3 regions of the Erwinia sp. L03-1 genome follow, and region 2 is predicted to be linked to each of the others. Evidence: predicted binding sites of a transcription regulator. Region 2 holds the regulator's gene; each other region holds the start of a gene.

Region 1 (10,181 bases), 220 kb from region 2:
AACACTCATGCTGAGTAACACGAACTGGTTGGTTTCACTGCTTTGGCTACGCCTGTATACCCTTCTCGAACCCAGAGCCTCCGAGCGCTCCAGCTTTTATATGCAAGCCTGACACCATTTTATGCCCGCCGCTTCGGCCGCCAGTGATTCTTTCCGGTCGGCAGCCGAAGCGGGAGGCGCTGCGAATTATTCGCTATTGCACGGGCTATTTACCGGTGAAATCAATCACCATGCGTCCTTTAATTTTGCCGTCCAGCATCTCACTGAAAATCGCGTTGATATCCTCAACCGGCCTTTTGGTGACTTTCGGCACGACTTTCCCCTCGGCGGCAAACTGGAACGCCTCGGCCAGATCTTCCCGGGTTCCCACCAGCGAGCCAACGACCTGGATACCATCAAGTACCAGACGCGGGATATTCAGGCTCATTGATTCTGGTGGCAGGCCAACGGCAACGATGCGGCCACCGGCGCGCATCGCATCCACCGCTGAATTAAACGCAGCCTTTGCCACGGCGGTCACTACGGCAGCATGAGCGCCGCCCGTTTTTTCCTGAATAACCTTCGCAGCGTCTTCTTTCAGGGAGTTAACGACCAGGTCGGCCCCCATTTCGCTGGCAAACTGGAGCTGCGCATCATTCACATCAACCGCGATCACTTTGGCATTGAAGACGTTTTTTGCATACTGTAACGCCAGGTTGCCCAGACCGCCGAGGCCGTAAATAGCAATCCACTTACCGGGCTGAATACCTGAAACCTTAACTGCCTTGTAGGTGGTAACGCCTGCACAGGTCACGCTGCTGGCCGCCGCCGAGTCCAGCCCGTCCGGCACCCTGACCGCGTAGTCCGCAACAACAATGCACTCCTCTGCCATGCCGCCATCGACGCTAAATCCAGCGTTTTGCACGTCGCGACACAGCGTTTCGTTACCGGTCGTACAGTATTCGCAATGGCCGCAGCCCTTATAGAACCAGGCAACGCTGGCGCGATCGCCCACCTTAAGAGAGGTCACGCCGGGGCCGATTTCTTTAACAATACCCACCCCTTCGTGGCCGAGAATGACGCCGGTTTTATCGCCGAAATCACCGTTTTTAACGTGCAAATCGGTGTGGCATACGCCACAGCAGTCCATTTTCAGCAGTGCTTCCCCGTGCTCTAAAGCACGCAGCGTTTTCTCAACAATGTCGACTGTATGATTTTTATTTACCACAGCAGCTTTCATAGCCTTTGCCTCACTTTACAGGATTAATTTCCCTGCTAACTATACAGGTAATTTTTTGCCTCAAGGTTGATTTCAGTAAAGAATGAGCGCTGGCTTCAAAAAATGAGCAAGCGGCCGCGCCTTCCCTCCTGGATAGCGCATCATTCGCTAAGCCGCTAAACTTTTCAGTAAGACAGGTTAAAATGAGTCCCTCGTTAATCTCGTAACAAGGAGCGAAAATGAAAAAAGTACTGATGCTTCTCGCCGCCGTAGCGATGGCAGGCAGCGCCCAGGCCGATGAGGGAACCGATGATGGTTCTCAGAGCTATATCACCAATCTTTGCACGATAGTGACGCAGGAAAAGAGCCCTGCAACAGCCGATGCTTACATCAACCAGCTAAAAGATTTGGACGCGCGAGGGCATTCCTCTTCATCAATGAATACGTCACAATTTGACGAAGATGAGGCCAGAACCGTGGTGGCAGCGTGGATGAATCTGAACGATGCGCAGAAAAAAGAGGCGCGCCAGAGCGAACAGGCCTGCCACGATGCCACCCTGAACGAGTATCAGAGTCAGGATTAACGCCTGATCCAGCGGCTTACACCTGAAGCAGCCGGTCCAGCTGTCGCCGTAGCTGCGCATTATCATGCTCAAGCCGGTCAATTTTTTCCAGCAGGGTCAGCACCATCGCCGTCCCTGCCCATTCCAGATCCAGCTCAATCCGCAGTCGTCTGGCGCGGCGTAGCGCGCTCAGCGCCTGATAATCAAACAGCCAGATCGCTTCGGCGTCGATCGGGGAAATGACCCCCAGGCCAACAATTTCGTACAGATCGTCCTGTGAAATCTCTACCACCTGGCAGAGTTCAGTGACGGTAAACCGGGTAAGTTCAGTCATCAGGATTTCTCCCATGCGGCACGGGGATCAAAGGCGGCCTGACGTGACAGTTCCCGCCACAGTTCACTGGCTTTATCATCGCCTTTCGGCGGCATCACGACGTTGAGTATGGCGTAGAGATCGCCGGTACCTTTTTTGTTGGCCAGTCCCTTACCTTTTATCCGCAGACGTTGACCATTTTGGCTGTTCGCAGGCAGAGTCAGCGCGATCTTCCCGTTCAGGGTCGGGACCTGAAGCGTTGCGCCCAGCGCCGCCTCCCAGGGGGCAATGGGCACGATGATATGAAGATCCTGTCCTGCCACCTCATAAAGTGGATGCGGGGCCAGACGTATTACCAGATAGAGATCGCCATTTGCCGCCCCCTGAGTCCCCGCCACGCCCTGACCTTTCAGGCGTATACGCTCACCCTCAACCACGCCGGCCGGAATTTTAACCTTAAGGGTTTTGACTTTAACATCCGTCTGGCGACCCAGCGCATCATAAATGGGTAGCTTATAGGAAACAGAGCGCGTCTCTTCGGCCAGCGTTTCTTCCAAAAACAGCGGCACTTCCATCTCAAGGTCTTCACCTCTGCGAGGCTGACGGCGCGTGGCCCCCTGCTGTGCCGAATGAAAGCGCTGCCCAAAAACGGATTCAAAAAAGTCAGAATATCCGGCACCACTTTCCTGGGTATGCTGCCAGCTCTCGCCGCCGAAACCCGCAGAAGCGCCGGAGAAACGCGGATCGTTGCGATGAAGCCTGATCTGATCGTATTCGGCGCGGCGCTCGCTGTCCTTAAGCACTTCGTAAGCTTCAGCAACCGCTTTGAAGTGACTCTCCGCGTCTTTTTCATCGCTGACGTCAGGATGATACTTTCGCGCCAGTCGTCGATAGGCGGTTTTAATCGCCTTGAGATCCGCTGTCGGCTCCACCTCCAGCAGCGCATAATAGTCTTTAAATTCCATCTGTTATCACCTTATATTCATTATTTTAGTCGATATAAGTTCGGCTCATTCCATCGAACTCCACTGCGCCCTGGCTCCTGTCCCCAGCCCTGATAAGGATTAATCGGTGTCAGACGGGATCGACGAAGCGGCGCAAAGCCCGAATGAATAGTAGCCAGCTATTGAGTGGGTGAAAAGAGAGAACGGTGAAATTACGGTTGTCATTTCGCCCTGACAGGGACAGCAAAAGGAGTCAGCCGGTGACGGGGAAGAGGTAAATAACAGGAGCAGGTAGCAGAGGGAGATTAAGTGATAGCCAGCGGTCCTTCCATGACCGTGACTATCGAGGGTTTCGGGCCAGAACGCCTCAGGAGAGTGCGCCCGGCGGTACGTGTTTGAACGTTTCAACATAGGTGCGAAACACGTACTTAAGGAATTTTTTCATAAGCCTGCCTGTATCAATTTTTGTTAATAAAACACAAAAATTATACAGCCGGTGGGTTTTTCAGGCAATTTAATTTGAAGTGGATCACAGAAAATCAGCGAAATTATGAATTTATCGAAGTAAACAGCGGCTTAACAAAGCGCATTTTGTTAAGCCCTTTAGAAGTGACTGCGGACGGCCAGGCTATCAGAGTTCGACGCGGCCCCCTTAATCAGGCAAGCAGACCCAGGTGCTCGATCAGGATGTTACTGCCAATACCTATCAGCACCAGACCGCCGAAAATTTCTGCCCATCTCCCCATCATCGGGCCCAGGAAGCGGCCGAGAAGAATACCGGCAGAGGCCATGATCATGGTTGACGCGCCAATCGCGAGCGCGGTCGTTATAATGTTAACCTGGAGGAAAGCCAGCCCGACGCCGACGGCCATCGCATCCAGGCTGGTGGCAACGGCGGTACTGGCCAGCAGCCAGAAGCCGTGACGCTCCGGGGCCTCTTCCGGTGCGTTCACTTTCTTACGCAAGCCTTCCACAATCATTCGCGCACCGAGAATGAACAGCAGAATAAACGCCACCCAGTGGTCCCATGCCATCACATAGCGGCTGGCGGCAATACCCACGCCCCAACCAATCAACGGCGTCAACGCCTCAATAACGCCAAAGATAAGCCCCGTGCGGAGTGCTTCTTTCAGGCCCGGACGGTTCAGGCTGGCACCTTTCCCGATCGCCGCCGCAAAGGCATCCATGGACATACCGAAAGCAAGAATGAGTGTAGCGTATAGATTCATTGTGGTTATACCGGCCCGGAAGCGTAACAGCCGCTCAAAGCATCAAAAGAACAGATCCCGCTGAAAAAATGGGGCGAGAAGGTTAATGTGGGACGCATGCTACCATGGGATGCCTGAAAAAAAAAGACAGTAAAATCAGGGATTTAATTATAGCATCGGCTATACTTTTTAACGAATGCTAATTTCGTGCCTATAAAAAGGCCAAAAAGCCTAAAATAATTACTACTTTACCCGTTTCGCCCCTGAAACCGCAGGGAATTGCCCCTTCTTTAAGCCGCGCCATTTCTTCTCTGACAGGGAAAAAAGATTCGGCCTGCGCCACGAGGAACGTCAGGGATTGAAGATTGGCAACGATTGCCGGAAAATAGCCCGCATTGACCCGTGATGGAAATCCGATGAAAAATCCCTTTCTGACTTTTTTGATGCCCATGAGCACCCTGATGCTGGGTTTTCTCTCGGCTCTGCTGTTGCCCGCTCCGTGGTTCGGCCTCAGCCTCACCCACAGGCTGGTTGGAATATTTCACCTGAGCGATATCGGCCAGCTCTATACGCTGGTGTTCTGCCTGTGGTTTTTGCTGCTGGGTGCGATGGAATACTTTGTGATTCGCTTTCTCTGGCTGAAGTTTTATAAGGTTTAGCCACAAAAAAAGGGACGAGTCATTGACCCGCCCCTGCAAATTTTGCTGCTGAGCATTAGCTGGCTGGCTATCGCGCTTAGGCTGAATATTGTGAGCAGCCTGTTATTACCTGCCCGCGGAATATCCGTTAGCCGCTCACCTGCCTACGCGCTAAATATCATTAGCAGCCCGCTGGAGAGTATCATCAGCCCAACGAAGAACAGTACGATAGCGGTTACCGCGTTATTGTGTTTCATATTTTAATCCTCCTCAGAACCACTGACCAAAGCGGCGCATATAAATACGTTTTATGCTCTGGGCAACGATGCAATATCCGAACAGCGTAGCGACCAGCCACGGGAAATAAGACCAGGGCAGCGGCACCAGGCCAACGGCATGACCCAGCGGCGAGAACGGCAGATAAATACCCAACGCCATGACCAGCCCGGTCATCAGCATGACCGGCAGCGCAGCGCGGCTCTGGATAAACGGGATTTTCTGCGTGCGCAGCATATGTACCACCAGCGTCTGTGACAGCAGCCCTTCCACAAACCAGCCGGACTGGAACAGGGCCTGATGTTCAGCGCTGTTCGCAGCAAATACATGCCACATCACCAAAAAGGTGGTGATGTCGAACAATGAGGAGGTGGGCCCCACCCACAGCATAAAGCGGCCAATATTCTTCGCATCCCATTTGCGGGGCTTGCGTAAAAACTCCCTGTCCATTTTGTCCCACGGCAGCGCCAGCTGGGACAGGTCATACAGCAGGTTTTGAAGCAGCAGCTGAATTGCCAGCATCGGTAAGAATGGAATAAAGGCGCTGGCCACCAGCACTGAAAAGACGTTGCCGAAGTTAGAACTGGCGGTCATGTTCAGGTATTTAATGATATTGCCGAAGGTTTCCCGGCCCTTAATGACCCCCTGCTCCAGCACCATCAGGCTCTTTTCCAGCAGAATAATGTCGGCTGACTCTTTGGCGATATCCGTCGCGGTGTCTACCGAAATACCGATGTCTGCGTCACGTAGCGCGGGAGCGTCGTTAATCCCGTCACCAAGAAAACCCACCGTATGGCCATTCTGTTGCAGCGCCTTTAGCACCCGTGATTTCTGCTGCGGCGTAAGGCGGCAGAACACCGTTCGGGATTCAACTTCTGCCCGTAATGCTTCATTACCAAGACGATCGATCTCCCCGCCGGTCAGCGGTTCGCCGGGCTCCAGCCCCACGTCACGGCAAATTTTCGCGGTAATCACGGCATTATCGCCGGTGAGCACCTTCACCGTAACGCCGTTTTCCATCAGTGCTGCAATTGCCTCGCCTGCGCTTTCACGCGGCGGATCGAGAAAGGTCAGCAGTCCGCAGAGGGTCAGATCGCGTTCGTCATCCCTGTGCAGCGGGAGATGCAGCGGCGAATCTCCCAGATCGCGTTCGGCGATAATTAATACGCGAAAGCCCTGCTGATTCAGATGTTCAGCCTGCTGCAACCAGCGCTGGCGCGCGGCCTCATCCAGCTCGCAGCGCCGGCCGTTATCCAGCCAGTGGCTCGCTACCTTCAACATTTCATCCACTGCGCCCTTGCAGATCAGCTTCTGCTGATTTCGCTCGTCGGCGACCACCACCGACAGGCGACGGCGTTCAAAATCAAACGGCAGCTCATCGATCTTGCGCCAGCGCCACAGTCCGCTGGTGGCCAGCTTGCCCTCGCTGAAGCGCAGGATCGCCTTGTCCATCAGGTTCTTAATGCCGCTCTGGTGACGGCTGTTCAGCCACGCCAGCTGTAGAACCTGCTCATCGGCACGACCCTGAACGTTCAGGTGCTGGCTCAGAATTATGCGGTCCTGAGTCAGCGTGCCGGTTTTGTCGGTACAGAGGACATCCATCGCGCCGAAGTTCTGTATCGCATTCAGCCGCTTGACCACCACCTTCTGGCGCGACAGGGCAATCGCCCCTTTAGCCAGATTTGAACTGACGATCATCGGCAGCATTTCAGGCGTCAGGCCAACCGCGACCGCCAGCGCAAACATCAGCGCATCGGTCCAGTCTCCTTTGGTAAAGCCGTTAATCAGCAGAACGACAGGCACCATCACCAGCATAAAGCGGATCAACAGCCAGCTGACGCTGTTCACCCCACGATCGAAAGCGGTCTGGGGCCGGCTTCCCACCACTGACTTCGCCAGGGAGCCAAACCAGGTGTGGCCGCCGGTTGCCACCACTACGGCAGTGGCCGTCCCGCTGGCTACGCTGGTTCCCATCAGGCAAATGCCGGGAGCATGCAGGATATTATCCTCCACTTCGTCCGCCGCGCCCGACTCCTGCGCGCGCGCGCTTAGCGGGTCATATTTTTCAACCGGAATGGCCTCACCGCTCAGCGCAGCCTGGCTGACAAACAGGTCGCGGGACGACAGCAGGCGCACATCCGCTGGAACCATATCGCCAGCGGAGAGAAAAATAATATCGCCGGGCACCACATCCTGAAGGGCAATCTCCATCTTCAGGGGCTGGCCCATGATGCCGCTGCGACGGATCACGGTCGCGGTAGTGCGCACCAGTGATTTCAGTGCCTCCGCCGCTTTATTGGTACGGTATTCCTGCCAGAAGCGCAGCAGGCCGCTAAGCATGACCATGCACAGCATAATGCTGACACCGGTCAGGTCGGTCTCTTCCCCCCGGCGCGCGGGAAGCAGGTAGTCGGTAACAAAACTCACCGCCGCCAGGATGACCAGAACCCAGATAAAGGGATTATTGAAGGCCTGAAAAAGCTGCACCAGCGCGTGCGGCGCTTTCTCATTAGCGACCTGATTTTTCCCGTAGTGCAGCAGCCGCTCTGCGGCATCGTCCTGAGTCAGGCCGTTACGCTGGGAACCCAGTCGCGCAAGCGTGTTGTCCAGGCTCTGTTTTAGCTCGCTGCCAATTGCCAGTTCGCGGGCAAGCGTTAATTTGGCGTTATTCATTTTCATCAGCCAGATCCTTTATTCTTCTTTTATTCAGGCGTGGGGACGCTGTCCTGCATGCGAGGATGATTTAAAAGCGTGAAGATCGGGACGAAGGAGGCGATGTCATGGCGGGGAGGTTGTTATGGGTTAGGCCACCTCCCGGCGCTACGCTGCTCTCTTCGCCCATTGCTGGACGGAGGTTCTTTCATCACAGGCTCCTAAAAGAGATAACAGGCCAGCTGCCGGGCAGCGATAATTACCGATGTCGGCCACATGACAATAAGCCTGTGGCACGGCCAGTAACGTTTTAGCTGGAGGAAAAATTTGCGTACGCGGGCATTACGAGGCTGGGCGCAGGTAATTCCTGTACGGCGTAGCCAGTACAAAAAAGGTTATTTCGGGGATGTGACAGCTCTGAGAGGAGGTGAAACATTGCCCGCCGACGGTCGGCAAGCAAACAACGGAGTTGGCTTACCTTAGCGCGTATAACCTAAAGGGTGACTGTCCAATTTTTGACTCCATTGTGAAATTCGCCGCCACTATAAGCCCGGCCTGAACAGAAGTAAACTGGAAAGATCCGGACCGAAAACCAGAGATTATTTCTAAAAAAAAGCCTAACTAACAATGGATTGTCTAATAACATCCGGTAACTAACCATCAGAATTTGTGTAAACGGTTTATCAACCAGCGCGTTATTTATGCCACTTATAACCCGATTTTATCCTGTGCTAACCCTTTCATCCCTTTCTCACAGCGACTTGCCTTCAGAGTTGCTTAACGCGTCCCGCCCCCGTTCATCCCTGTACGGCGACGCCTGCACTCTTTATTGTCCGTTTTACAGTGGTTACCGCCAGCAAAAAGGCGTTTCACCCTGATATCAGCCAGCAAATATTCCCACATGCGAACAATTCACTTTTCAGTGCGCAACGCCCTGCACAGCGGGCTTTTCGCCATTGAACGAGGCCGTTGCAGTGCGTAAGATTCTGTAACACGTCTTAAAAATAAGAAACTGCTATGCAAGCCTCTATCGCCCCTGCTTCCGCCGGCCAACCCGATGCCGCCCCCGTAAACTCACGCGGTAAAGTCCTGATCGCTTCACTGGTTGGTACCGCCATTGAGTTTTTTGATTTCTATATTTATGCCACCGCTGCGGTAATCGTTTTCCCGCATATATTCTTCCCACAGGGTGATGCCACCGCCGCGACGCTCCAGTCGCTGGCGACCTTTGCCATCGCTTTTATTGCACGTCCAATAGGCTCGGCGCTGTTTGGTCACTTTGGTGACCGCGTGGGCCGTAAGGTCACGCTGGTGGCCTCCCTGCTTACCATGGGGATCTCAACCGTGGTGATTGGCCTGCTGCCAGGTTATGACACCATCGGGGTGTTCGCCCCGCTGCTGCTGGCGCTGGCGCGCTTTGGACAGGGCCTGGGGCTGGGCGGAGAATGGGGCGGCGCGGCGCTGCTGGCGACGGAAAATGCGCCGGCAAAGAAGCGTGCGCTGTACGGCTCCTTTCCACAGCTTGGCGCACCTATTGGTTTTTTCTTCGCCAACGGAACCTTCCTGCTGCTCTCCTGGCTGCTGACCGACGCGCAGTTTATTCAGTGGGGATGGCGCGTACCCTTTATTCTCTCGGCGATTCTGGTGCTGGTCGGCCTGTACGTTCGCGTTTCGCTGCATGAATCACCGGTGTTTGCCCGGGTGAAAAAAGAGCATAAGCAGGTCAAGGTGCCGATCGGTACGCTGCTGACAAAGCATCTGAAGGCCACCGTTCTCGGCACCTTTATTATGCTGGCGACCTATACGCTGTTCTATATTATGACCGTCTATTCCATGACTTACGGCACCACCCCGTTACCCGACGGGTTAGGTTTCCCCCGCAATACGCTGCTGTGGATGCTGATGGTGGCGGTGATTGGCTTTGGCGTGATGGTCCCGATTGCCGGGCTGCTGGCCGATCGCTTCGGTCGCCGCAGGACGATGATTGTGATTACGCTGATGATTATTCTGTTTGCGCTGATTTTCCCGTCCATGCTGGGATCCGGCAACCAGCTGCTGGTGATGGCGTTCCTGCTGTGCGGCCTGAGCGTAATGGGGCTGACCTTTGGTCCAATGGGCGCCCTGCTGCCGGAGCTGTTTCCCACGGAAGTCCGCTATACCGGGGCCTCTTTCTCCTACAATCTGTCGTCGATTCTGGGTGCCTCCGTGGCCCCCTGGATCGCCACCTGGCTGGCGCATAATTACGGTCTGTTCGCGGTGGGCATCTATCTGGCGGCAATGGCCTGCCTGACGTTAATTGCCCTGCTGGCCTGCAAAGAGACGCGCCACGAAACGCTCTACGACTAATTATCCTGATCACACAAAAGCCTGCTCAATCACACATTGAGCA
Region 2 (10,181 bases):
CGTCGCTAAGAATTCACCCGCTGACTGCACCATAAATCCCAGCCCGCGCGTGGCGGCGATAAGCTCTGCCGCGACCAGCGTTGACCAGCCCACGCCCAGCCCGATACGCAGGCCGGTTAAAATCTCCGGCAGCGCGCCCGGCAGTACGACGTACCATAAAACCTGCCAGCGGCTGGCACCCAGTGACTGGGCGGCACGCAGGCGAACCTGCTGAGCGCTTTTCACGCCGGCCAGCGTCGACATCGCCACCGGGGCGAAAATGGCCAGGTAAATCAGCAAAATTTTCGACGTTTCGCCAATGCCAAACCAGATAACCATCAGCGGCAAATAGGCCAGCGGCGGCACCGGGCGGTAAAGCTCTATCAGCGGATCGAGGATGCCGCGCACGGTTTCACTCAGCCCCATCGCTATTCCTACCGGTACGCCAATCAGTACCGCTGCCAGCAACGCGATAACAATCCTCGTCAGGCTGGCCGCAAGGTGCTGCCACAGAGTGGCATCCATAAAACCCTTTGAACTGGCAATGGTCAGCAGCTGATGAAAGACCTGCTGCGGTGCAGGGAGAAACAGCGGCGCAATCAGCTTCAGGGCGGTGACGCCCCACCACAGGAATAGCAGTACCAGCAGCGTCACGACGCTAAGGGTCAGTTGCCGACTGAAAGGCCAGCGCAGCCGGGTGCGGTCGGCGCGGGTGTTTTCACTGGTGACAATACTCATGAAAAGACCTCACGCTGTTGAAATACGCGACTTAAAACATACTCCCGGCGCTCGATAAACGCCGGATCGGACTTAATCGCCCGGCAGGCCTCACCGCGTGCATAACGGCGGCCAAAGTCCAGAGAGAGCCGCTCGATAATTCTTCCCGGCCCCGGCGATAACAGGATCAGCTCGCTGGCAAGAAACACTGCCTCTTCAATATCATGAGTAATCAGCAACACCTGCTTGCCGCTGTCGCGCCAGAGATTCAGCAGCAGCTCCTGCATCTGTTCGCGGGTAAACGCATCCAGCGCACCGAAAGGTTCATCCAGCAGAAGCAGCTGCGGGTCGGCCGCCAGCGCTCTGGCGATGCCCACCCGCTGACGCATTCCGCCGGAGAGCTGCCAGATAAATTTCTTTTCCGCGCCCTCCAGCCCCACCTTTCTGAGCATTGCCCTGGCACGATCGCGTCGCACATTTTTCGCCACGCCCGCCAGCTGGAGGCCAAAACCAACGTTATCCAGCACGTTCCGCCACGGCAGCAGCCCTTCGTGCTGGAACACCACGCCGCGTTCCGCCCCGGGACCGGTAACGGCTTTACCGTCCAGCGTGATGCTGCCGGACTCCGCCGGAAGAAAACCAGCGACCAGGTTGAGCAGCGTGGTTTTGCCACAGCCTGAAGGCCCAAGCACCACCACCAGCTCCCCGGAGGCGATGGAGAGATTGATATCTTCCAGCGCAGGATGACCGTCATAACGGGCGGTCAGATGTGAGACTGCAAGCATGGGAACCCCTTAATCACTCAGCAATTTGCTTAACAAACCGGTCGGTGACATAGCTGCTGTAATCGCTGGATGCCTGCGGAACCTTGCCCTGATCCTTCAGGAATTTCGCCGTATCGACAATGGCCTTATTTACCGGCTGAGCCAGCTCCTGCACCTGCTGCTGTGCGGTGAGATAGGTATTGCCCTTCACGAGGTCCGGCACCTGCTGCTCCGGTACGCCACTCAGGCGGGAGAGCTTGCTGAGGTTATCGCCCTCTTTCAGCCAGCGATCCGGATTATCAAGGTAGCCTTTCTGCGCGGCGAGTGCGCTGCGGGCAAATGCGGTGACCACGTCAGGATGTTTTTCCGCAAAATCTTTGCGCACCACCCAGACATCGAGCGTTGGCGATCCCCATTTGCCGACCTGCGCGGAATCCGTCAGGACCCGGCCATCTTTCTCCAGTTCGTTTACGGCAGGCGCCCAGACGTAAGCGCCGTCGATATCGCCGCGCTGCCAGGCGGCTGCGATAGCCGGGGGCTGCAGGTTAACAATCTGTAGCTGGTCGGGTTTAATGCCCCAGTGCTTCAGCGCTGACAGCAGGCTGTAGTGGGTGGTGGAGATAAAGGGAACGGCGATACGTTTACCAATCAGATCCTTCGGGCTGTTGATGGACTTTTTCACCACCAGCGCCTCGGAATTCCCTAACTGCGACGCCAGCAGGAAAACCTCAATCGGCACCTGCTGGCTGGCGGCTACTGCCAGGGGGCTGGAGCCGATATTACCAATCTGTACGTCGCCGGAGGCTAACGCACGCACGACGCTTGAACCACTGTCAAACTTGCGCCAGTCCACCTGCGCCCCGCTTTCTTTGGCGAAGGTGCCATCGGCCTGCGCTACCTTGGCGGGCTCTGCCGAGGTCTGATACGCCACGGTGACGTCGACGGCCTGCGCCGTGAATGCCGAAAGTGAAAGTGCCGCTGCAATCAGTGATAATGAGAATTTATGCGCCATTGCCCTGCTCCGGTTGTCATTGTTATTCGTTGAATAACCTCTTTGTAACCGACAGGGACAATGGCAATAAAGTAATTAAAAAGTATCGCTTATAATTATTTTTGCTTAGAAGAAATGCGGGATAGCTTTGCAGAAACGGTGATTTACGTTCCTGTACCTGCTTTTGCTGCGGGCACTCTCCGGCTTCTCAACCTGTTTCTTAGCGCTGGTTCGGCATATTGACTGATCAGATACGCAATGTAATAAAGTACGGTAGCCACCACAATGGGCATCAGCAGCATCACCCACTCGTTGGTAATGTAGCGATTGATTTTAATCAGCGAGCCGATCATCAGGTTTTCATGGAGCAAATAGAAGGCATAGCTGACAAAGCCCATCGCCGTCAGGAATCGCACGGACAGTATTCTCTCCAGCCATTTTGAATAAAAACTGGCAATGAAAAACACCATAACTAATAGCAGTGGCAGCAGAGTTATTGCTCCCGCATTTTTTACGTAATAGCTGAAGTTGATTAGCATCCCGAATATGACTAACGCGTAGTGAAACAATTTATCGCGATTGTGCATCCTTTCATAGACCAGACAACCCACCATAAACCATGAATAATGAATGAAGCCAAACTTTGAAATAACATCGATCAAACCGGGATGTCCTAAAGACTTCAGAACCGAAGAGGCCGATAACAGCAGCATCGGTACCAGCAACGCGGGTAAGCAGTACCGTCTTCCCAGGGTAAAATAGACGGCACCGATAATCACATAGAACAGCGCTTCAACGTACAGCGACCAGAAAGAACCCGCTAACGACTTAAATTCTATTCCGGTAATTTGTGAAAGCGTTTCAGGATTGATGAAAATTAGCCCGGGCAGCAGATTTTTTGCATGGGGCGCGATGTCTGTCCATTCCGGGAACAGGCCCCCCGCCAGGTAAAGCACCAGGCTGGCAATGAGCATCGCCGGAAATAAACGCAGCCAGCGTTTTCCAAGAAAGCTGAGGTAACTGTCGGATTTGTCCAGTGTCATAAATATGACAAATCCCGAAATCATAAAAAACAGTTCAACGCCAAGCCAGCCGAAAGAGAAAACAGGAATATGCTTTGTAATATGGGAATAGGGTAATAATGCCTCCCATCGCACATAGGCATGGTAACCGATGACCAGAAGAATAGCTAAACCACGCATCCCATCGAGATGTTTAATACGCGAGTGCATAATACCCCCAGGGGGATAGCGGAAAAGTTAAGTGAAGCTAGCACTGCGTTATTTTTAATTCAACTGGCCTTATTCTGATTATCGATCGGCTATATGCATCAATGGCTTTGTTCTGGCTAAGCCAGACCGGACCTGAGATTAAAATCTATTTTTTTGTAATATCTTCAATGAAGTTTTAATGAATTTCCAATGAAATTCTAATGAATTTACAGTGTCTTTATTAACAGGATTTGTGAGCGCCTCAATAATTTCAGGCCTCAATCAGACTCTGGCTAATATCCATTAGTATCGTCTGGATCACATTTCACCCGATTCTTTAGCGCATTATTCAGGGCAGCGGCGGGGTAAGGTCACATCCCCCGCCTGAACACCCACCTGCCCATCTTCCGTCTGATCAATAAACGCAATAGCGGCAACAGCGTGCAGCGCTATTCCGCACAGTGATTTAGTGCCAAATCAACAGCACGCAGGCGGCGGTCAGTAAGCCCATAAAGACGTTGAAAATCGTCCAGGCCCGGCGGCTGCGCAGGATACGCCCAATCAGCGTCCCGAAACCCAGCCAGATAACGCCGGAAACGACATTCACCAGGGCCATTGCCGCGCTGATGGCGATGACTGAACCGCGATAGGCCTCACCGGCCAGGCTGAAGCTTGCCACCGCACCCAGCGCCATCAGCCAGGCCTTTGGATTAACCAGCTGCAATAGCCCACCCTGCCAGAAGGGCATCGGTGAAGCCGGGCCGTCGCCGGGGTCCAGTTTTTCATATTTCGCGGTCGCTATTTTCCATGCCAGCCAGAGAAGATAAGCGCTACCGGCAATTTTCAGGATAAGGTGGAGGGAGGGATAAAGCAGAAGCAATCCGCCGACGCCGAAAGCCACCAGAAGCAACATGACCTGCATACCGATCATGATGCCGATTAACAGCCACAGCGAGCGCAAAAAACCAAAATTGGCGCCGGAGGCGGTGAGTAACATATTATTAGGGCCTGGCGTAATCGCAGCAACCCACAGAAAGCCGAGCATGGATAAAAATAAATTCAGTTCCATATGATATGGGTGCTCCTCACCCCCTGAAAAAAGCAGACGCTTTGAAGCTAACAATGTGACAGAGATCCTACAAGCATTTTGAATATGAATTTTAATCGCCCCCCGTCGAGCCCTTTTAATGCCCTGCCGGGCTTGAGTAATGCGCATTTGCAAACGCTTCTGCCCCGGCTGATTCGCCGACGTATCACGCTACAGCCCCACTGGCAGCGGCTGACTCTGCCGGACAGCGATTTCGTCGATCTGGCCTGGAGTGAAAATCCGGCGCTGGCGCGGCATAAGCCCAGGGTGGTCCTGTTTCACGGGCTGGAGGGCAGCTTTACCAGTCCCTATGCGCACGGGCTGCTTCAGGTATTCCGCGATCGCGGATGGCTGGGCGTCGTTATGCATTTTCGCGGCTGCAGCGGCGAACCAAATCGCCTGGCGAGGATTTACCACTCGGGCGAAACCGGCGATGCGCGCTATTTTATGCAGTGGCTGCGCGACGAATGGGGTCGCGTCCCAACTGCGGCCGTTGGCGTTTCGCTGGGGGGAAATATGCTCGCCTGCCTGCTGGGAGAGCAGGGAGAAGATTGCCTGATCGATGCCGCAGTAGTGGTCTCCGCGCCGCTGATGCTTGAGCCGTGCAGCAGGAAGCTGGAGCAGGGGCTGTCGCGCGTTTACCAGCACTACCTGCTTAACCTGCTAAAGCAAAATGCCGGGCGAAAGCTACGTGCATGGCCGGGTACGCTGCCGGTTGACCTGCCCGGGCTGGAAGCATTAAAAACGCTGCGTGACTTCGATAACGCCATCACCGCGCCTGCCCATGGCTTTCTTGACGCGACGGACTATTATCAACGCTGTAGCGCCATGCCGCTGCTGCCCGGCGTACGCAAGCCGCTACTGATTATTCATGCCCGGGACGACCCTTTTATGACTGATGAGGTGATCCCCGCGCCTGACCTGCTGCCCCCGTCGGTGGAGTATCAGCTCACCCGGCACGGCGGTCATGTAGGATTTGTTGGGGGGACCCTGCGCAACCCGGAAATGTGGCTGGAGCAGCGTATCCCCGAATGGCTTTCAACCTGGCTGGACAACTAACGTGATTATTCCCTGGAAAGAGCTGGACGCAGAGACGCTGGATAACCTGATCGAATCTTTCGTGCTGAGAGAAGGCACCGACTACGGCGAGCAGGAGCGCTCGCTGACGCAGAAAGTGGAGGACGTACGCCGTCAGCTTATCAGTGGTGAAGCCGTACTGGTCTGGTCCGAACTCCACGAGACGGTGAATATTATGCCGCGCGGCAGGATTACCGGTTAGCGATCGTGACCGGGCGTGACACCCGGACGCAAATCGTGTTACCAATGCCGCCTTGATGCGTTTTTCTCAGAGAGTCGTTAGCCATGTCAGCCAAACATCCTGTGATTGCCGTAACGGGTTCCAGCGGTGCGGGAACCACGACTACCAGCCTGGCCTTCCGCAAAATTTTTCAGCAGCTAAACCTCCATGCCGCTGAAGTTGAAGGTGACAGCTTCCACCGCTTTACGCGTCCTGAAATGGATATGGCTATTCGTAAAGCGCGTGATATGGGCCGCCATATCAGCTATTTCGGCCCCGAGGCTAACGATTTTGCCCTGCTGGAGCATACGTTTGCCGAATATGGCCGCAGCGGTAGCGGCCAGTCGCGTAAATACCTGCATACCTACGATGAAGCGGTACCCTGGAACCAGGTGCCGGGCACCTTTACGCCCTGGCAGCCGCTGCCCGAGCCGACTGACGTGCTGTTCTATGAAGGTTTACACGGTGGCGTAATGACGCCGCAGCATAACGTTGCGGAGAATGTCGATCTGCTGGTCGGCGTGGTACCGATCGTCAACCTTGAGTGGATCCAAAAGCTGGTCCGCGACACCAGCGAGCGGGGGCACTCCCGCGAGGCGGTGATGGACTCCGTGGTACGCTCGATGGAGGACTACATCAACTATATTACCCCGCAGTTTTCGCGCACCCACATCAACTTTCAGCGCGTACCTACGGTGGATACCTCCAATCCGTTTGCGGCACGCGGTATCCCATCGCTTGATGAAAGCTTTGTGGTTATCCACTTTCAGGCGCTGGAGGATATTGATTTCCCCTATCTCCTGTCGATGCTGCAGGGCGCGTTTATCTCTCAGATCAATACGCTGGTGGTGCCGGGCGGCAAAATGGGGCTGGCGATGGAGCTGATAATGGGGCCGCTGGTCAGGCGTCTGATTGAGGGGAAAAAGATAGTCTGAGACACCGTGCGTTAAGCCCCAGAGAAAAAAATAGTCCGGGCCACTGCGCATTAGCCCCACAGGCTGGGGCTAATGGAATGTTAAATTTCGATCGCTTCAAAGCTGTGGGTGATTTCAACGCCTTTGCCCAGCATCAGGGCAACGGAGCAATACTTTTCTGCCGACAGGTCGACGGCGCGGGAAACGGCTTTCTCCTCCAGGCCCTTACCGCTAACAATAAAGTGCAGGTTGATATGGGTGAACAGACGGGGTGCTTCTTCCCGGCGTTCGGAAGTCAGTTTGACCTCGCAGTCAGCCACGTCATGGCGCCCCTTTTGCAGGATTGACACCACGTCGATGGCACTACACCCGCCGGCCGCCATCAGAACCATTTCCATTGGGCTGGGTGCCTTATCGCCCGCATTGCCGTCCATTAAAATCTGGTGCCCGGATGAGGATTCTCCCAAAAACGTGAGCCCTTCTACCCATTTAACACGTGCTTGCATAACAAATCCCTCTAAGTCATTCAGTTAACGCCAGATTACGCTTCGGCAACAAAAACGGCAATGCGACAATTTTCACACTATGCTGAAGCGAGACAACACAAGACACTCGTTCCAAGCTGTGCTACAAACAAAGCTGTAATAATTTCGTTCGTACTCTACAAGCATGACGAAACGGCACAACATAACGACCCAGGCCTGCGACAGGGTTCGGGATAATTTCCCTGATGGGAAACGCGTCACTATTTCAACGCCTGACAGGGAACTCTGCCCCTGTGTTTAGGCATGATGACAACAGAGGATAATCGCGAATGGTTCTCGGCAAACCGCAAACAGACCCGACTCTTGAATGGTTCCTGTCACATTGCCATATTCATAAGTATCCATCCAAAAGCACGCTAATTCACCAGGGTGAGAAAGCGGAAACGCTTTACTACATCGTGAAAGGTTCAGTCGCGGTGCTCATTAAGGATGAGGAAGGCAAAGAGATGATCCTCTCTTACCTCAACCAGGGCGACTTTATCGGTGAACTTGGCCTGTTTGAAGAGGGTCAGGAGCGTAGCGCATGGGTCAGGGCGAAAACCGCCTGTGAAGTGGCTGAAATATCCTATAAGAAATTCCGTCAGCTTATTCAGGTTAACCCTGATATTCTGATGCGACTCTCTTCGCAGATGGCTCGTCGCCTGCAGGTGACGTCTGAGAAAGTGGGGAATTTAGCTTTCCTCGATGTGACGGGTCGCATCGCGCAGACGCTACTAAATCTGGCTAAGCAGCCGGATGCAATGACTCACCCGGATGGGATGCAGATCAAAATCACCCGCCAGGAAATTGGTCAGATTGTGGGCTGCTCGCGCGAAACCGTGGGCCGCATACTCAAAATGCTGGAAGATCAGAATCTGATCTCCGCACACGGTAAAACTATCGTAGTTTATGGCACGCGCTAACCGGCTCTGATCCCCCCGGCGCAACCTCCCGTTGCGCCTTTTTTATTGGTATGGAGCGATGTGGCGCAGACTGATTTATCATCCTGAGGTTAACTATGCCCTGCGTCAGACGCTGGTGCTCTGTTTACCGGTAGCGATTGGATGGCTGTTGGGCGATCTGCAAAAGGGACTGCTGTTCTCCCTGGTGCCCGCGTGCTGCAATAACGCCGGTCTGGATACGCCGCATAAGCGCTTTTTCAAACGCCTTATCGTGGGCGGAAGCCTGTTTGCCTTTAGTAGCTTTCTGATCCAGTACCTGGGTGAGCACAGCGTTCCCCTGCCTGCGATTCTGTTTGCTATGGCAATGCTGCTGGGCGTCACGGGTGAAATCAGCCCACTGCATGCCAGGCTGCTGCCCGGATCGCTTATCGCCGCCATCTTCACCCTGAGTCTGGCCGGCCGCATGCCGATATGGGAGCCGCCCCTGCTCTACGTGCTGGGGACGATCTGGTACGGGGTGTTCAACTGGTTCTGGTTCTGGCTGTGGAAAGAGCAGCCGATGCGCGAAACCCTCAGCCTGCTGTACCGCGAGCTGGCCGACTATTGTGAAGCCAAATATACCCTGCTCACCCGTCTGACCGATCCTGATAAAGCCCTGCCGCCGCTGCTGGCCCGCCAGCAAAAAGCCGTCGATCTGATCGGCATCTGCTATCAGCAGATGCATATGCTGGCCGCCAACCGCGACAGCCATCATAAACGTCTCATCCGCGCGTTTCAGGTCGCGCTGGATTTGCAGGAGCATATCTCCGTCAGCCTGCATCAGCCTGAAGAGGTGCAGAAGCTGGTCGAAAAAAGCCATGCTGAAGCGGTCATTCGCTGGAACGCGCAAACCATCGCCGCACGACTGCGGGAGCTGGCCGATGATATTCTTTACCACCGGCTGCCGGAGCGCTTTGTGATGGACAAGCCGCTCGGCGCACTTGAAAAAATCGCCCGTCGAAGCCGGGATAATCCGGTGGGACAGTTCTGCTACTACCACTTCAGCCGCATTGCGCGCGTCCTGCGCACGCAGCGCCCTTTATATCAGCGCGACCTGATGGCCGATCGCCAGCGCCGCCTGCCGCTGCTGGCCGCCTGCAAAAGCTATCTGTCGCTGAAGTCTGCCGCCCTGCGCACCGCCGCCCGCTTTGCCGTGATGCTCACTTTCGCCAGTACCCTGGCGATGTTCTTCGACCTGCCCAAGCCCTACTGGATCCTGATGACGGTGATGTTTGTCAGCCAGAATGGCTACAGCGCCACCCGCGTACGCATCCAGCACCGTGCACTCGGTACGCTGGCCGGGTTGATTATCGCCGCCGTCGCCCTGCGCCTCCACGCGCCTGAGGCGATGGTGCTGTCGATAATGCTGGTTATCACGCTGGTCAGCTACCTGGTTATCCGCAAGTTCTACGGCTGGGCGATGATTGGTTTTACCGTCACCGCCGTGTACTCGCTCCAGCTGCTCTCGCTGAACGGCGCTGACTTCCTGCTGCCACGGCTGATGGATACGCTGATGGGATGCATGATTGCCTTTGGCGGCATGATCTGGCTGTGGCCCCAGTGGCAAAGCGGGCTGCTGCGGCAAAATGCCCACGACGCGCTGGGCACCTACCAGGATGCGCTGCAAATGCTGCTTGGCAGCGAGCAGGATCCGGTCAGGCTGGCTTACCAGCGTATGCGCGCCAACCAGGCGCATAATGCGGTGTTCAACTCGCTTAATCAGGCCATGCAGGAACCGGGGTTTGATTCAAACTAT
Region 3 (10,181 bases), 1.8 Mb from region 2:
ACTGATTGACTCATCGGATATGACCCCGCAGGACTGGCAGATTATCGCCGATGATATTCGTCAGAACTACCATCGCTATGACGGTTTTGTGATCCTGCACGGCACCGATACCATGGCCTTCACCGCGTCGGCGCTCTCATTTATGCTGGAAAATCTCGCCAAGCCGGTAATTGTGACAGGGTCACAGATTCCGCTTGAGGAACTCCGCTCCGACGGACAGCAGAATCTGTTGAATGCACTCTTTGTGGCGGCGAACTTCCCGATAAATGAAGTCTCTCTGTTTTTTAACAATACGCTTTATCGCGGTAACCGCACGACCAAGGCACACGCCGACGGTTTCAATGCGTTCGCCTCACCCAATCTGGCCCCGCTGCTTGAAGCCGGGATTCATATCCGCCGTCTGAACACCCCGCCTGCTCCCCACGGCGAGGGTGAGCTGATCGTGCATCCGATTACCCCGCAGCCGGTTGGCGTGGTGACGATATATCCCGGTATCTCAGCCGATGTGGTCAGTAATTTTCTCCTGCAGCCGGTAAAGGCGCTGATTCTGCGCTCCTACGGGGTAGGTAATGCCCCCCAAAACCCTGCCTTCCTGAAGGAGCTTAAAGAGGCTTCCTCGCGCGGGATAGTGGTTATCAATCTGACTCAGTGTATGTCCGGTAAGGTCAATATGGGCGGTTATGCCACCGGCAACGCGCTCGCGCTTGCAGGGGTGATCAGCGGTTACGATCTGACCGTCGAGGCGACGCTAACCAAGCTCCATTTTTTACTGTCGCAGGGTCTTTCGAGCGACAGGGTACGTCAGCTGATGCAGGTTAATCTGCGCGGCGAACTGACGCCAGACGAGAAATAAGGAACCATAATGAAAACGCAGCAGGCACTGTTACTGATTGATTTACAAAATGACTTTTGTCCCGGTGGCGCACTGGCTGTCGACGAAGGTGATGCGGTTATTGCCGTAGCAAATCAGGTTGCGATGCGTTTTCATCAGCGTGGTCAGCCGGTGGTCGCCACGCTCGACTGGCACCCGCATCACCACGGCAGCTTTGCCTCAAATGCCGGAGAAGAGCCCTGGACCATGGGGGAGCTGGATGGGCTGCCCCAGGTCTGGTGGCCCGATCACTGCGTTCAGGGGAGTAAGGGGGCAGAGCTGCACCCTAAGCTTAATCGCAGCGTGCTCGTCAAGCAGATCTATAAGGGAACGGATCCCCGCACAGATAGCTACAGCGCCTTTTTTGACAATGGCCAGCGCAGCCAGACCGGCCTGGACAGCTGGTTAAAATCGCAGGGGGTGACGGCGCTAACGGTGATGGGCCTGGCGACCGATTACTGCGTGAAATATAGCGTGCTGGACGCGCTAAGGCTGGGCTATCGCGTCAGCGTGATTGTCGCAGGGTGTCGGGGTGTGAATCTGGAAGCGGGTGACGGTGAGCGGGCGCTGGCGGAAATGGCGGCCAGCGGCGCGCTGCTTATCAATGCTGAGGGGGCGGAAGGAACGCTCAGGTAAAACCTGCTGCCGGGATTTAACCGGGGATCGTGGCGTGAACCAGCGACAATTATTCCTCCAGGAATAATTTATTGCAGCTTAATGCGGGTGACGTTGTCATCCACAATGCCAAACGCTTCCTTAAGCTCTCTTTTGCTTTTTGTCACCATCTCGCCACCCTTGCCAATGCTCATATGCTGCGGCTGCTCATTATATTTCGCCTGCCATATCATCACCAGCTGCAGGCTGTTCTCTTTCTGCGCGTCAGTCAGCGCGACGCCGTCGGCCCATTTACCCGTTTCAACGGCGGTCAGCAGACGCTGGTAAACATCCGGCGTCATGGCATTAATCATCTCATCCAACACCATTGCCGCTATCCTTTAATGTTGTTGCCTTCTTCGTCAGAAAAGCTTAACGAAGCGGAATTGACGCAGTAGCGCTCGCCCGTAGGCTGAGGACCATCCGGAAATACGTGCCCCAGGTGGGCATCACAGCTGCCGCAGCGAATTTCGATACGCTGCATACCGTGAGTGTCATCTTCAATATAACGAATAGCATCATCGCTGACGGGCTGGTAAAAACTGGGCCAGCCGCAGCCGGAGTCGTACTTGGTTTCCGACAGGAACAGCGGCGAATTGCACACGAGGCAGTGATACAGCCCTTCGCCTTTGTTATGCAGCAGCTTGCCGGTAAAGGGTCTCTCGGTACCGCGCTCTTGGGTCACATAACGCTGTACTTCGTTCAAATCGGTTTCTGGGTTCAGATGTTTGTTAGCCATATCGATACTCTCTGGCGGTGTGTTCTGGATAATGTCTATCATTCTAACAAATACATAACAACGTCTGGGGATTTTTTCGCTTACAGAGATATCTGAAAGTAAAAGCAGACGATTATGTGATTCAGATCACCCTTTGATACCCCTGCCCCTTTATATTCGTGCAGGAAGGCCCAAGATTAGGTTCTAACGGGTGCCGCGAATCATGCTTTCAGATAAATTATTCCTGCTCGCTGGTTTGATTTGTCGCAACAATTGAAGCGATTCCGCTTGACGCCTGGTAAGGTTTTTGTAATTTTACAGCCAACCTTTTATTCACTAACCAATAGCTGGTGGAATATATGACTATCAAAGTAGGTATCAATGGTTTTGGCCGTATCGGTCGCATCGTTTTCCGTGCTGCTCAGCAGCGTTCTGATGTAGAAATCGTTGCAATCAACGATCTGCTGGACGCCGAGTACATGGCTTACATGCTGAAGTACGACTCTACCCATGGCCGTTTCGACGGTACTGTAGAAGTCAAAGACGGCCATCTGGTTGTTAACGGCAAAACCATTCGTGTTACCGCTGAAAGAGATCCAGCTAACCTGAAATGGGGCGAAATCGGCGTTGACGTTGTTGCTGAAGCAACCGGTATCTTCCTGACCGACGAAACCGCACGTAAGCACATTCAGGCTGGCGCGAAGAAAGTCGTACTGACCGGTCCTTCTAAAGACAACACCCCAATGTTCGTTATGGGCGTGAACCACAAGTCTTACGACGGCCAGGACATCGTTTCTAACGCATCCTGCACCACTAACTGCCTGGCACCGCTGGCAAAAGTGATCAACGACAAGTTCGGCATCGTTGAAGCACTGATGACCACCGTGCATGCGACTACTGCTACGCAGAAAACCGTTGATGGCCCGTCTCACAAAGACTGGCGTGGCGGTCGTGGCGCATCTCAGAACATCATCCCTTCTTCTACCGGCGCAGCGAAAGCCGTAGGTAAAGTGATCCCTGAGCTGAACGGCAAACTGACCGGTATGTCTTTCCGCGTCCCTACGCCAAACGTCTCCGTGGTTGACCTGACTGCACGTCTGGCTAAGCCTGCCTCTTACAAAGAAATTTGTGATGCAATCAAAGCGGCTTCCGAAGGCGAACTGAAAGGCGTTCTGGGCTACACCGAAGATGACGTGGTTTCTACTGATTTCAACGGCGAAGTTCTGACTTCTGTATTTGATGCCAAAGCAGGTATCGCCCTGAGCGACACCTTCGTCAAACTGGTTGCCTGGTATGACAACGAAACGGGCTATTCAAACAAAGTTCTGGACCTGATCTCTCACATTGCTAAATAAGCAGTTGAAAGACTAATGAGGGCGACTCCGGTCGCCCTTTTTTTATCGGTTTGAAAAAGGTTTCCTCATGAGCGAAAAACTCTTTTCCCTGGCGGTTACTGACCAGATCACCCCCTATATTTCGCAGAGAAAAATGGGCGACCTGCCCCTTTTAACCATCGTTCATCCAAAAGTCAGGGCAGCCATCACCTTACAGGGCGCGCATCTGATCGCCTGGCAGCCTGGTGGTGAAAAGCCCGTTATCTGGCTGAGCGAGAAGACAGCCTTTTCCGCAGGGAAAGCCATACGGGGCGGCGTGCCTGTCTGCTGGCCGTGGTTTGGTCCGGCAGGTGAACCCGCTCATGGCTTTGCCCGTACTCTGCCCTGGACGCTCTCAGCACACGATGAGAATGAAGAGAGCGTGATGCTGACCTTCGTGCTGGAAAGTGACGAGCGCACAAAAAAGCTCTGGCCGCATGATTTCACCCTGATTGCGCGCTTCCGCTTCAGGGATCGCCTTGAAATCGAACTGGAGGCGCACGGAGACTTTGAGGCAACGGCCGCACTGCACAGCTACTTTAACGTTGCCGACATCGCCGGTGTTGAAGTGAGCGGGTTGGGCCACCCCTATATTGATAAGGTCAGTGACGGGGCTGAGGGAAACTCTGCATCCGGCAGGCAAACCTATCCCGATCGGGTCGATCGCGTGTATACCCAACCTGAAGACTGTAGCGTTATCACCGATACTGTCGGTCAGCGTACCATCGAAGTGTACCACCATCATCACAGTGACGTTGTCACGTGGAACCCTGGCCCTGCGCTGTCATGCAGCATGGGAGACATGGCCAATGAGGGTTATAAAACGATGGTGTGCGTGGAAACGGCGCGTATTTCATCCGCAATGAAGAGTTCGGGCGAGAGCCCCTCCCGGCTGGCTACCACCATTAAAGTGCGTAAAAACGCCTGACGATACGCAGTGAGGCGGTAAAAAAGTTACCGCCTGACCAGGCTTTAATCCCTTACTGCCTTACCTTGCACCCGATCGGGTTTGAATGCCGCCAGGCGCGACCCTGCACTGGCCTGGCTTAGACGACGTCGAGCGCGACCTTCCCGACGGGCGGTGGAAAGGCCTGGTCCATCAGCGCCAGCTCCTCACTGTTCAGCACCACCTTCAACGCAGCCGCATTCTCGTCAACGTGTTGCACCGATCCTGCTTTGGGAATAGCCATGACGCCCTGCTGGCGAATAACCCAGGCCAGCAGCAGCTGGGCTACACTGATGCGCTTTTGCCGGGCAATGTCCGCCAGCACGCCGTTATTCATCAAATCGTGACGCAGACGCCCCGCCTGCGCCAGCGGGCAGTAGGCCATCACCGGAATGCCACGCTGCTGGCACGCAGGCAGAAGGTCGTACTCAATTCCGCGCGAGGCCAGGTGGTAAAGCACCTGGTTAGCCGCACAGCCCGCTCCCCCTTCTTGCGTCAGCAGGTCCTGTAGATCACTCTTGTCGAAATTGGATACGCCCCAGTGCCGGATTTTACCCGCCTGCTGGAGTTGCTGCATGGCGGTGATGGTTTCCTCAAGCGGGATGCTGCCCGGCCAGTGAAGAAGATAGAGGTCGAGATAATCCGTTTTCAGCCGACGCAGGCTACGATCGCAGGCTTCAATGGCACTCCCGGCCCCGGCATTCCAGGGGTAAACTTTTGAGACCAGCCAGGCCTTGTCCCTTCTTCCCTGCAATGCTTCGCCGACCACTTCCTCTGCCCCGCCGTCTGCGTACATTTCAGCCGTGTCGATTACGCTCAGACCCAGTTCGAGTCCGTGCTGCAGGGCAGCGACCTCAGATTTACGCTGGCCACTATTTTCCCCCATATACCAGCTTCCCTGGCCGATGGAAGGCAGGGTTATCTCTTTTGAAAAGTTTACGGATGAGCTCATGCATTCCTCCTGCACTCTTTTGGGGTGACTATCATGCAAAAGGGCGCAGAGCGCCCTTTTTTGATGCGAGAACTGGCGATCAGAACGTGTAGCTAACGCCCGTCCACAGCATGACCTGGGCGTTATTGTCGACCATTGGGCTGTCTTTTACTTCGCTGCTCAGGCGGGTATAGCGGCCTGAAAGCGATGCGTTCCAGCTCTGATTAATCGCATATGCGGCGGTCAGCTCCAGATAGGGGCTCCAGCTATCGTCGGCGTCATAGCTGCTAAGTCCGCTGCGACGCGACTCGCGTTTGGAGACGCCATAGTAGTAGTCATTTTGATTTTCACTGCTGTACAGCGCACCAATACCCGGCGTCAGGCTTAGATCGCCAATCTGGAAGCGATAAAGATAGGCCAGATCCCAGATAATGCCATTACTGTTATCCAGCAGATCGCCCGCGACCACGGTGCGTACGATGCCCCAGTCACTGGTGTGACGGTACGCAAGCCCGCCCATCGCAGTCATATGGCGGTTATCCAGTTTTTTCAGCTGCTTATTATTGGTGTCGCTGGTTTTGAAATTCTCCGGTGAACCCAGTACGGTCAGCGACAGCTGATCCTGTTTGTCATTCCAAAGATAGTACCCGGCCTGAAAGCTGCGAACGTAGAAGCTGTCACCTTCATAATTGATGATCGGTAAAGGGTAATAGCGGTTCTGCCCTCCTTTATACGGGCTCTGACTATAGATGACGGAAGCACCGAGAGTTAAAGGATTGGCCTGAGCAAGGGATGCTGCCAGAGATGAGGATAAAATGACTGCCACAGCGCTAACTTTGAAATAGTTCACAATTAATTCGTTCCATAAATATAACAATCGAGTACGGTAGTTTAACAATCTCTGCCGCGTAAGTTAAAATCCTAATACAACCTGTAGCACTCAGAATCAATTTTTGCCAGGAATCAGCAGGAATCAATTGCAGAGGCTTATTTACAAATTCCCGACAGACCGCACCAGTTCAGGTTGTCGCTAAGTTGCATTATAACTTTGTTATTGAAATATCATTGAAAAGCTTTGCGGTATCAGGACATTTTTCGAATGCCAACTACGCTTTAATAGATGACGCTAAGTTTTAATGAGCAGAGTGACCCCAGGATTTGTGTATCCCGATAAAAAAATGTCTGGTTGGCATAAGGGTTGCTGTACTCATTCATCAGTTCCTTCAGGGGCTAACCACACTTAGGCTCCTGGTTCCTGTGCTAAAAATGAAAGGACGGGCATCGCTATGAATATATTCGATCACTATCGTCAGCGTTATGAAGCTGCCAAGGACGAAGAGTTCACTCTGCAGGAGTTCCTGACCGTTTGTCGGCAGGATCGCAGTGCATACGCCAACGCGGCAGAACGACTGTTAATGGCTATTGGTGAGCCAGTAATGGTGGATACTGCCCTGGAGCCACGCCTTTCCCGCCTGTTTTCTAACCGTGTCGTTGCGCGCTATCCCGCTTTTGAAGAATTTTATGGCATGGAAGAAGCGATTGAACAGATCGTCTCTTACCTGAAGCATGCCGCGCAGGGGCTGGAAGAGAAGAAACAGATCCTCTATCTGCTGGGTCCGGTAGGCGGCGGGAAATCCTCCCTGGCCGAGCGGCTTAAGTCGCTAATGCAGCGCGTGCCTATCTATGTGCTAAGCGCCGATGGCGAAAGAAGCCCGGTTAACGACCATCCACTCTGCCTGTTCAATCCGCAGGAGGACGCCCATATTCTTGAGAAAGAATACGGCGTCCCGCGCCGCTATCTCGGCACCATTATGTCTCCGTGGGCGGCGAAGCGCCTGCACGAATTCGGCGGCGACATCTCCCGCTTCAGAGTCGTTAAGGTCTGGCCTTCTATCCTTGAACAGCTGGCCATTGCGAAAACCGAGCCGGGTGATGAAAACAATCAGGATATCTCGGCGCTGGTCGGTAAAGTGGATATCCGTAAGCTGGAGAACCATGCGCAGAACGACCCTGATGCTTATGGTTATTCCGGTGCGCTCTGTCGGGCAAACCAGGGGATTATGGAGTTCGTCGAGATGTTTAAAGCGCCGATCAAGGTGCTGCATCCCCTGCTGACGGCCACCCAGGAGGGCAACTATAACGGCACCGAGGGTATCTCGGCCCTGCCATTCAACGGTATCATTCTTGCGCACTCGAATGAGTCAGAGTGGGTGACCTTCCGTAATAACAAGAATAATGAAGCCTTCCTTGACCGCGTTTACATCGTTAAAGTGCCGTACTGCCTGCGCGTCTCTGAAGAGATCAAAATTTATGACAAGCTGCTTAACCACAGTGAGCTGAGCCATGCTCCCTGCGCGCCCGGCACGCTGGAGACGCTGGCCAGATTCAGTATCCTGTCGCGCCTGAAAGAGCCGGAGAACTCCAGCACGCACTCTAAAATGCGGGTTTATGATGGGGAAAGCCTGAAGGATACCGATCCTAAAGCTAAATCCTATCAGGAGTACCGTGACTACGCGGGCGTCGACGAAGGCATGAACGGTCTCTCGACCCGTTTCGCCTTTAAGATCCTCTCGCGCGTGTTTAACTTTGACCACGCAGAAGTGGCGGCTAACCCGGTACATCTTTTCTACGTGCTGGAACAGCAGATAGAACGTGAACAGTTTCCGCAGGATGTTGCCGAGAAATACCTCGAGCACCTGAAAGGCTATCTGATCCCGAAATATGCTGAGTTTATCGGTAAGGAGATCCAGACAGCTTATCTGGAATCCTATTCTGAATATGGTCAAAATATTTTTGATCGTTACGTGACCTATGCAGACTTCTGGATTCAGGACCAGGAATACCGCGATCCGGATACCGGGCAGCTGTTTGACCGCGAGTCATTAAACGCTGAACTGGAGAAAATCGAGAAACCCGCCGGGATCAGTAATCCAAAAGATTTCCGCAACGAGATTGTTAACTTTGTCCTGCGCGCCCGCGCGCACAATAGTGGCCGGAATCCAAACTGGACCAGCTATGAAAAACTCCGCACGGTTATTGAGAAAAAAATGTTCTCCAATACCGAGGAGCTGCTGCCGGTCATCTCCTTTAATGCCAAAACGTCCACGGATGAGCAGAAAAAACATGACGACTTTGTCGACCGAATGATGGAAAAAGGCTATACCCGCAAGCAGGTTCGCCTGCTGTGCGAATGGTATTTGCGGGTCAGAAAATCGTCCTGATAGTAGCAGAGTGCATTAATCGGGCCGGAATCATCCGGCCCAGCTTGCAACATTGTTTGGGGGAGCTATGGCCTATTTTATCGATCGGCGTCTTAACGGCAAAAATAAGAGCGCGGTGAATCGCCAGCGCTTTTTACGCCGCTACAAGTCGCAAATCAAACAGTCGATCTCCGAGGCCATTAATAAGCGTTCGGTAACCGACGTTGATAGCGGCGAATCCGTTTCCATTCCCGTGGGTGATATCAACGAACCTATTTTCCATCAGGGCCGGGGCGGGCAGCGTCATCGCGTGCACCCTGGTAACGATCACTTTGTGCAGAATGACCGCGTTGAGCGCCCGCAGGGGGGCGGTGGCGGTGGCAGCGGTCAGGGCAAGGCGGGTCAGGATGGTGAGGGCGAGGACGACTTTGTTTTCAATATTTCAAAGGATGAGTACCTCGACCTGCTGTTTGAAGATTTGGCCCTGCCGAATCTGAAGAAAAATCAGCATCGCCAGCTCAACGAGTACAAGGTTCATCGTGCGGGCTATACGTCCAACGGTGTACCCGCCAATATCAGCGTCGTGCGCTCGCTGCAAAACTCGCTGGCGCGCCGTACGGCCATGACCGCCGGTAAGCGTCGCATGCTCGGCGAGCTTGAAGCCAGTCTGGAGCTGATTGAGAATGCTGAACCTGCTCAGCTGCTGGAAGAGGAGCGCCTGCGCAATGAGATTGCCGAACTGCGCGCGCGTATTAAGCGGGTGCCTTTTATTGACACCTTCGATCTCCGCTTTAAGAATTTCGAGAAGCGTCCGGAACCTTCCAGCCAGGCGGTGATGTTCTGCCTGATGGATGTCTCCGGTTCAATGGATCAGGCGACGAAGGATATGGCCAAGCGCTTTTATATTCTGCTCTATCTGTTCCTGAGCCGTACCTATAAAAACGTGGACGTGGTCTATATACGGCATCATACCCAGGCTAAAGAGGTTGATGAACAGGAGTTCTTCTACTCACAGGAAACCGGGGGCACCATCGTTTCCAGCGCGCTGAAGATGATGGATGAGGTGGTGAAAGAGCGCTACGATCCGGCGCAGTGGAACATTTACGCCGCGCAGGCATCGGATGGTGACAACTGGGCAGACGATTCACCCCTGTGCCATGAAATCCTGGCCAAAAACATTTTGCCTGTCGTGCGCTACTACAGTTATATCGAGATAACCCGACGGGCGCACCAAACCCTGTGGCGCGAATACGAGCAGCTCCAGGCCCGATTTGATAACTTCGCCATTCAGCATATTCGTGAACCTGAGGATATTTACCCGGTATTTCGGGAGCTTTTCCACAAACAGGCGGAAGAAAACTACTAAATTCAGTCCTGATCTTTCCAGCCAGTACCGGTTTACTGGCTGTTCACTCTCCCCACATGACAGTATCGGCAGCAAAAATCGTCCTCCTGGCGCTTTTTTTTGTCCAATTCCGTAAATACAAC

What was found. The regulator CRP, encoded in region 2, controls carbon source genes, mostly activating them, when cyclic AMP is high. The targets are predictions, from matches to a motif close to ATGTGANNNNNNTCACAT.
Region 1: the regulator CRP is predicted to act here: its motif matches at 3,536-3,553, upstream of azuC (stress response protein AzuC).
Region 3: the regulator CRP is predicted to act here: its motif matches at 2,379-2,396, upstream of msrB (peptide-methionine (R)-S-oxide reductase MsrB).

What each region holds. Positions count from the first base shown of each region.
Region 1 is NZ_CM178762.1:132,684-142,864, reverse strand. Features, by position in the region: gene adhP (alcohol dehydrogenase AdhP) at 206-1,219, opposite strand; gene AC4PCC_RS00575 (hypothetical protein) at 1,438-1,782, shown strand; gene AC4PCC_RS00570 (chaperone modulator CbpM) at 1,799-2,095, opposite strand; gene cbpA (curved DNA-binding protein) at 2,095-3,039, opposite strand; gene azuC (stress response protein AzuC) at 3,386-3,463, opposite strand; gene mntP (manganese efflux pump MntP) at 3,675-4,247, opposite strand; gene AC4PCC_RS00550 (hypothetical protein) at 4,438-4,677, opposite strand; gene AC4PCC_RS00545 (DUF1158 family protein) at 4,643-4,885, shown strand; gene mgtA (magnesium-translocating P-type ATPase) at 5,135-7,819, opposite strand; gene AC4PCC_RS00535 (MFS transporter) at 8,810-10,138, shown strand.
Region 2 is NZ_CM178762.1:351,841-362,021, reverse strand. Features, by position in the region: gene tauC (taurine ABC transporter permease TauC) at 1-717, opposite strand, end outside; gene tauB (taurine ABC transporter ATP-binding subunit) at 714-1,481, opposite strand; gene tauA (taurine ABC transporter substrate-binding protein) at 1,495-2,472, opposite strand; gene AC4PCC_RS01565 (acyltransferase family protein) at 2,616-3,683, opposite strand; gene AC4PCC_RS01560 (LysE family translocator) at 4,129-4,731, opposite strand; gene AC4PCC_RS01555 (hydrolase) at 4,816-5,808, shown strand; gene AC4PCC_RS01550 (YheU family protein) at 5,810-6,028, shown strand; gene AC4PCC_RS01545 (phosphoribulokinase) at 6,112-6,981, shown strand; gene AC4PCC_RS01540 (OsmC family protein) at 7,062-7,466, opposite strand; gene crp (cAMP-activated global transcriptional regulator CRP) at 7,775-8,407, shown strand; gene AC4PCC_RS01530 (YccS/YhfK family putative transporter) at 8,466-10,181, shown strand, end outside.
Region 3 is NZ_CM178762.1:2,102,614-2,112,794, reverse strand. Features, by position in the region: gene ansA (asparaginase) at 1-853, shown strand, start outside; gene pncA (bifunctional nicotinamidase/pyrazinamidase) at 863-1,507, shown strand; gene AC4PCC_RS09820 (YeaC family protein) at 1,576-1,854, opposite strand; gene msrB (peptide-methionine (R)-S-oxide reductase MsrB) at 1,860-2,264, opposite strand; gene gapA (glyceraldehyde-3-phosphate dehydrogenase) at 2,603-3,598, shown strand; gene AC4PCC_RS09805 (D-hexose-6-phosphate mutarotase) at 3,666-4,544, shown strand; gene AC4PCC_RS09800 (aldo/keto reductase) at 4,663-5,514, opposite strand; gene AC4PCC_RS09795 (MipA/OmpV family protein) at 5,594-6,343, opposite strand; gene yeaG (protein kinase YeaG) at 6,780-8,714, shown strand; gene AC4PCC_RS09785 (YeaH/YhbH family protein) at 8,782-10,059, shown strand.